DNA from 3 places in the Cohaesibacter sp. ES.047 genome. Region 1 is predicted to be linked to each of the others. Evidence: predicted binding sites of a transcription regulator. Region 1 holds the regulator's gene; each other region holds the start of a gene.

Evidence for each region. The regulator PhoB, encoded in region 1, activates phosphate uptake and scavenging genes when phosphate is short. The targets are predictions, from matches to a motif close to TGTCATNNANCTGTCAT.
Region 2: a site for PhoB is predicted at 1,179-1,195, ahead of CPH65_RS20610 (glycerophosphodiester phosphodiesterase family protein). Genes of this name have one in related genera too.
Region 3: a site for PhoB is predicted at 561-577, ahead of phnC (phosphonate ABC transporter ATP-binding protein). Genes of this name have one in related genera too.

The regions. Positions count from the first base shown of each region.
Region 1 is NZ_LT907844.1:2,306,816-2,309,083, reverse strand. It holds gene phoU (phosphate signaling complex protein PhoU) at 81-752, shown strand; gene CPH65_RS24840 (hypothetical protein) at 789-923, shown strand; gene phoB (phosphate regulon transcriptional regulator PhoB) at 920-1,618, shown strand; gene CPH65_RS10530 (L,D-transpeptidase family protein) at 1,719-2,268, opposite strand, start outside.
Region 2 is NZ_LT907844.1:4,505,450-4,507,717, reverse strand. It holds gene CPH65_RS20620 (DNA polymerase III subunit chi) at 1-210, shown strand, start outside; gene CPH65_RS20615 (aldo/keto reductase) at 242-1,075, opposite strand; gene CPH65_RS20610 (glycerophosphodiester phosphodiesterase family protein) at 1,238-2,224, shown strand; gene CPH65_RS20605 (VOC family protein) at 2,221-2,268, opposite strand, start outside.
Region 3 is NZ_LT907844.1:3,421,663-3,423,930, forward strand. It holds gene CPH65_RS15580 (DapH/DapD/GlmU-related protein) at 1-497, shown strand, start outside; gene phnC (phosphonate ABC transporter ATP-binding protein) at 760-1,605, shown strand; gene phnD (phosphonate ABC transporter substrate-binding protein) at 1,691-2,268, shown strand, end outside.

The DNA.
Region 1 (2,268 bases):
GCCTGTCTTTCCGGTCCGGCACATGGCTGTCCCGCGGACCCGGTCGGCGGAAAACAAGCGAACACAAGGAGAGAAAACAAATGTCCGATCACATTGTCTCGTCTTATGACGATGATCTACGCGAGCTGACCGGTCGTATCGCCGAAATGGGTGGTCAAGCCGAACGCATGGTTGAGGAAGCGGTCAACGCGCTTGTTCGCCTTGATATGACGGTTGCCAACACCACGATCGCCAGCGATCAGGCGATCAACAAGCTCGATCAGGAGATCGAGGAGAAGGCCGTTTTGACCATTGCGCGCCGCCAGCCGATGGCGCAGGATCTGCGCCACATCATTGCGGCCTTGCGCATCTCGATCGATCTGGAGCGCGTTGCTGACCTTGGCAAGAATATTGCCCGCAACGCTCTGGCCCTTGAAGGACGCCCCCAGCCCAAGCATTTCCTGCATGGGATCGAGCATATGGCCGAGTTGACCCTCGACCAGCTCAGGGCCGTGCTTGATGCCTATACTGCTTTGGACGAGAATGCCGCCTTGGCAATCGTCGCCAAGGACAAGGATATCGATGCGCTTTACAACTCGCTGTTCCGCGAATTCCTGACCTACATGATGGAAGATCCGCGCAATATCACGATTTGCACGAACTATCTGTTTGCCGCAAAGCATCTGGAGCGCGTCGGCGACCACGCCACCAACATCGCCGAGACCATCTTCTACGTGAAGACCGGGCGGGCGATGGAAGACCGGCCTCTCTGATAGACTTTAAAAGCCGCGCTTTTGACGGCGCGGTCAATGCCGGTTTCAACCAAACATGACATGGCGCTCACCCTGATGCGCCATGCAGACGTCCAAGACCTGATCCTGCTGGCTGAACGCCTCAATCGCGCGTCAGCCCGGATCCTTAGAATGCGGAATGAATGGCTATGAGCCCAAATGTCATGATTGTGGAGGATGAAGAAGCCCTCAGTCTTCTTCTTCGTTACAACCTAGAAGCAGAAGGCTATCAGGTTGAAGTGATTGCCAGAGGGGATGAAGCGGAAAACCGGCTTCAGGAAACCCTGCCCGATCTGCTGCTGCTTGACTGGATGCTGCCGGGCCTGTCCGGCATCGAGTTGTGCAGACGCTTGCGTGCCAAACCCAAAACGCTGAAGCTGCCGGTTATCATGCTGACAGCGCGCGGCGAGGAATCCGAACGCATCCGTGGGCTATCCACCGGGGCAGACGACTATGTGGTCAAACCCTTCTCGGTGCCTGAATTGATGGCCCGTGTGCGCGCGATCCTGCGCCGTGCAAGCCCGGATCTGGTGGCTACCATTCTCAAGGCTGGCGATCTGGAACTCAACCGCGAGACGCATCGTGTCAAACGCTCCAACCGCGAGGTCAATCTCGGGCCGACCGAATATCGCTTGCTCGAATTCCTGATGCAGAACCCGGGGCGTGTCTATTCCCGCGAGCAGTTGCTGGATGGCGTCTGGGGGCATGATGTCTATGTCGACGAACGCACGGTCGATGTGCATGTGGGGCGTCTGCGCAAAACCATCAACCGGGGGCGCGCCAAGGATCCGATCCGCACGGTGCGCGGCTCCGGCTACAGCTTTGACGATCAGTTTTCCGTCGAGTAGCCCCGAAGCGCGCACATGCGTCAGCCTTGATTGCAGAAACAAAAAACCCCGGCTCCCCTGACAGGAACCGGGGTTTTTCATGTTTTTCAGACTCTAGCAATCAATCTGAGGTGCGCGCACGGAGCATGGAGAACAAAGTGCGACGTTTGGGGGCAGTCGGCTTGGGCTCGACGAACGAGCGTTTCACGGTTGCCTGTCGTTTCACCTTGCTCACGGTTTTTGCGACCTTGCTGCGCTTGTTGGGCTTGGTCAGGACGATGAAGTCAGTGCCCTGAGGCGTTGTTTCCCGGCTGAAGCCGCGATCCGAAATGGTCAAGGACGCCCCGTTGCCGACAAGATGATTGATCTGGGCGCGGATATCCTCCGGAATGATCACGCGATCGAGCACAGTTGCCGCATCAACGCCGCCGGGATGCTCTGGATCCTGTTTGACGCCAAGGCGCGCCTGCTGTCTGTCCGACAATTTGTCATCCAGATTAACCGCGAGCCAATTGAGCTTGTCAGGTGCCACCGCGTTGGCGGTAAACAGATGCGCACCCAGCGGAGCCTTAGTGTCGCGGATCCGGATCGGCGCATCGAACAATGGTTTGAAATTGTGCCGAACGAACAGATGACCGGTCGGGATCTTGCCCTTTCCTGCAGCATTGTAG
Region 2 (2,268 bases), 2.2 Mb from region 1:
GCGCATGTGCGTTTCTTTGTCGACGGTGCGCGGCCTGAAGAGGATCTTGCTCTTCTAGAAGGGCTTGAGCGCGCGATCGTGATGTTCGATGGCGGTAGCGATGATGCGGTGGGGGCCGCCCGGAGAAGCTGGAAAGCCCTTAAGGAAGCGGATTTTCCCGTCACCTATTGGCAGCAGACGCCGCGTGGGGGCTGGGACAAGAAGGCCTGACCCAACGCCCTGACGCGTGAATGCCCGCCTGCTACAGGATATCGAGGCCAGACGGTCCGGTCGGGGGCGGGAACATTTGGTCCAGCGTATCTAGCGTGTCTTGCGTCAGTTCGATTTCTGCCGCCTTGGCATTCTCTTCCACATGAGCAACCTTGCCGGCCTTGGGGATGGCGATCATATGCTCGCGGCGCAGCACCCAGGCAAGGGCGAGCTGGGCCGTTGTCAGACCAAGATCACTGGCCAGTGTCTGCAGTTTGGAATCAGCTAGAAGTCGGGCCTGTTCAATGGGCGAATAGGCCATGGTGGGCAAGCCCTTGCGCTCCGCGCTCGGTAGCTGATCCCATTCGATACCCCGGCGGGTGAGATTGTAGAGCACCTGATTGGTTGCGACCTTGTCGCCTCCTGAAACACTGCTAAGGGCGGCCATTTCCATGGAATTGAAGTTTGACACGCCCCAATAGCGGATCTTGCCATCCTTTTGCAGCTTTTCAAACGCTTCGACGGTTTCCTCAAGCGGGTGGGTCCCTGGCCAATGCAAAAGAAATAGATCGAGCCGGTCTGTGCCAAGGCGCTTCAGTGACATTTCGCAGGATGCAATGGTGCCTTTTTCGCTGGCGTTATAGGGCAGGACTTTACTGACGAGGAACACGTCGTCGCGCATGCCGCTAAAGGCCTCGCCAACGAGCGTCTCCGAGCGGCCCGAGCCATAAAGCTCCGCGGTGTCGATAAGCGTCATACCCAGTTCGACACCGCGCCTGAGGGCTGCGATTTCGTCGTCCTTGTTCCTGGCGTCATCTCCCATGTACCAAGTGCCTTGACCCAATGCGGGGACGGTTTCGGATGTTCCGATGGTGACAGATTTCATTTTCTTCTAATCTCCCGGGTCTTTTGCTGGTGGGGTTTTGAATTCTCCGCATATCTGGAGGGGCAATGCAATTGGGGACGGTCGCATTCTCGTCCGCATATCGTCTCATTCCTCTTTTATGTATTTCTCACACACACATTCTTCAACGCGCTGGGCCTTAAAATGTTCAAAAGTCTGCTGTTATTCTTTTTGCTCATCGTAATTGCGGTCTGGGCCAACAATAGTTCAGTCTTTTTCGGTGGTGACCCCATGGTCTCTGCGAAGATCCTGTCCCATCGCGGTTTGCATCAGACCTATCATCGCCGGAATCTTCAGTCCAAGACCTGCACGGCGGACAGGATTGATGAACCAACCCATGGATATCTGGAAAACACTCTTCCTTCGATCAAGGCGGCCTTCGACGCAGGCGCGGATGTGGTGGAGATTGATGTCTATCTGACGGCGGACAAGCGCTGGGCTGTCTTTCACGACTGGACCATTGATTGTCGCACCGACGGTAAAGGCAAAATCCGGGACAAGACCATGGCAGAGCTGAAACAGCTTGATATCGGCTATGGCTACACAGCGAATGGTGGGCAGACCTATCCGTTTCGGGGCAAGTTTGTCGGCGTAATGCCTGAGCTTCATGAGGTGTTTGACGCCTTTCCAGACAAGCGATTTCTGGTCAACTTCAAGAGCAACGATCCTGAAGAAGGCCAGGAAATGGCCAAAGACATAAAGCTTAATCAAGATTGGCGTGAGGCTGTCTGGGCGGTCTATGGCAGTCCGAAATCGGTCGCTGCTGCGCTGGGCGCGGATAAGGATTTGGCCGGCTATTCAAAGCCGATCCTGTTCTCCTGTCTCAAGCAATATGCGCTTTGGGGCTGGAGTGGCTATGTGCCGGAAAGCTGCCACAACACCAAGCTTTCCCTTCCGAATAATTACGCGCCATGGCTTTGGGGCTGGCCGCATAAATTCACCGAGCGCATGCGGGCGGTTGGGACGGATGTCATCCTGTTGGGGCCTTACGAGAAGGGAGACCCGGGAACGGTCGGCATTGATGATGCCGCGATGCTGAAGACTGTGCCGGAGCATTTTGACGGTTATGTCTGGACCAACAAGCCAACAGAGATCGCGCCGCTGCTCAGTGCACGCAAGGATCGAGGCTAGCGGGTTATGGTTTGCAAGGGGGATTGGTCGGAATACTCAACGAG
Region 3 (2,268 bases), 1.1 Mb from region 1:
ATAGCTACATCACGCGGGACGGCGACGTCTGGACCGCAACCATCGGCAAGTTCGCCAACATTGCCAATGCGGTCCGTATCAATGCGCCCAACCATCCACATTGGCGGGCCACGCAGCATCACTTCACCTATCGAGCCTCCGACTATTTTGACGAGGTCGACATGGATGAGGCCTTCTTTGACTGGCGACGGGACAATGCGGTGACCATCGGCCATGATGTCTGGATCGGTCATGGGGCGACGATCCTGCCCGGTGTGACCATTGGAGACGGCGCTATCGTTGGAGCGGGGGCCGTTGTCAGTAAGGATGTCGCTGACTATGTGATCGTCGCGGGGGTGCCAGCAAAACCCATTCGCGAACGCTTCCCCAATGCGATTGCCGAAAGGCTGAAAGCCCTTGCCTGGTGGGACTGGAGCCACGATGCCCTGCGGTCTGCGCTCGATGATTTTCGCCAGCTCGGGATTGAAGACTTTCTTGAAAAATATGAAGCCTCCTGAGCCGGTCACTGGCGAAGGGCGAAGAGTTTGACCAGTCCATTTTGTCCGCGGGAAAGCTGCGCTTGTCACAAAACTGAAACGCCCGAGACATGAGCATTTCACACAAAATGCGTAGATCAAGAACAGCTATTTGAAATCTGAATTGATCGCACAGACCGGATTTTTGGTCGTGGTTGTTGCCCGCGACAGGGCCGTTGTGGCCGTCTCGCATCGGGCAACGACGGGAGTATCAAAGGTCGCAAGACCATGAGGAGAGGACTGAATGCTCGAACTGTCGAACGTCACGCGCCGATTTGGCAAGAACACAGCAGTGGATTCCGTGACAGTGTCCATTCCTCAAGGACAGATGGTTGGCATCATTGGTCGCTCGGGTGCAGGCAAGTCAACACTTCTGCGCATGATCAATCGCCTGATCGATCCGAGCGAAGGGGATATTCGCTTCGGTGAGAAACAGGTCTCGGCACTCAAGGGACGGGACTTGCGTGACTGGCAACGCGACTGTGCGATGATCTTTCAGCAGTTCAACCTCGTGCCGCGCCTCAATGTCCTGACGAATGTTCTTCTCGGTCGTCTCAACCATCGCAACACCATCCTCAATCTGCTCAATATCTTCACGCCGGAAGAACGGGCGCAGGCACTGCTGGCCCTCGAACGCCTCGGTATCGAGCAGACTGCACTGCAGCGAGCAGGAACCTTGTCTGGCGGCCAGCAACAGCGCGTTGCCATTGCCCGCGCTCTGATGCAAAACCCCAAGGTCATTCTGGCCGATGAGCCGATTGCGTCGCTTGATCCACTCAACGCGCAGATCGTGATGGATAGCCTCAAGGACATCAACGAACGTGACGGCATCACCGTCGTCACCAATCTGCACACCCTTGATACGGCCCGCACCTATTGTGAGCGCGTCATCGGGATGTATCAGGGCCGGGTTGTCTTTGACGGCCCGTCTTCGGCTTTGACCCGCGAGGCGGTGAGACAGATCTACGGCTCGCAGGATAATGCGGAAATTTCCGAGGCGATCACATCAACCTCGATCAAGCAATCTTCAACGCAGCCTTCGGCCCCGGTTACACCGATGCCTGCCCAACAGATCGCTTCGCCAGCGTAACAGGCCCAATCAATATCGCGTTCATAGTGTTTCACATTGACAGGGATGAAACCGGCAAGGCCGGTTGAGACCAGGAGATATTTTCATGTTCAAAAAAGCAATTCTTACCGCCGTTTCCGTGGCTGCGTTGGCCGCAGGCGTAACCACGCCGTCCTTTGCTGCAGACAAGGAATTCCGTATCGGCATTCTGGGCGGCGAAAACGAAGCCGACCGTCTTCGCAACTTCCAGTGCCTCGTCGAAAAACTGCCTTCCACTCTGGGCGTTGACAAGGTTTCTCTTTTCCCGGCTGCTGACTATGACGGCGTTATTCAGGGCCTGCTTGGTGGTACGCTCGATTATGCAGAACTCGGCGCGTCTGGCTATGCAAAGGTATACCTCAACAATCCCAAAGCCGTTGAGCCCATCCTCACCACTGTCCAGACCGATGGTTCCACCGGATACTATTCCGTCATGGTTGCCCGCAAGGATTCGGGCATGGAAAAGCTGAAAGACATGAAAGGCAAGAAGCTGGGCTTCGCCGATCCTGACTCTACCTCCGGCTTCCTCGTGCCGTCCGTGACCCTGCCCGCAGCTGTCGGTACTGACATCAAGGACTATTTCGGTGAAACCGGCTTCGGCGGCGGTCACGAAAACCTGGTTCTTGAAGTCGTCAAAGGCAACTT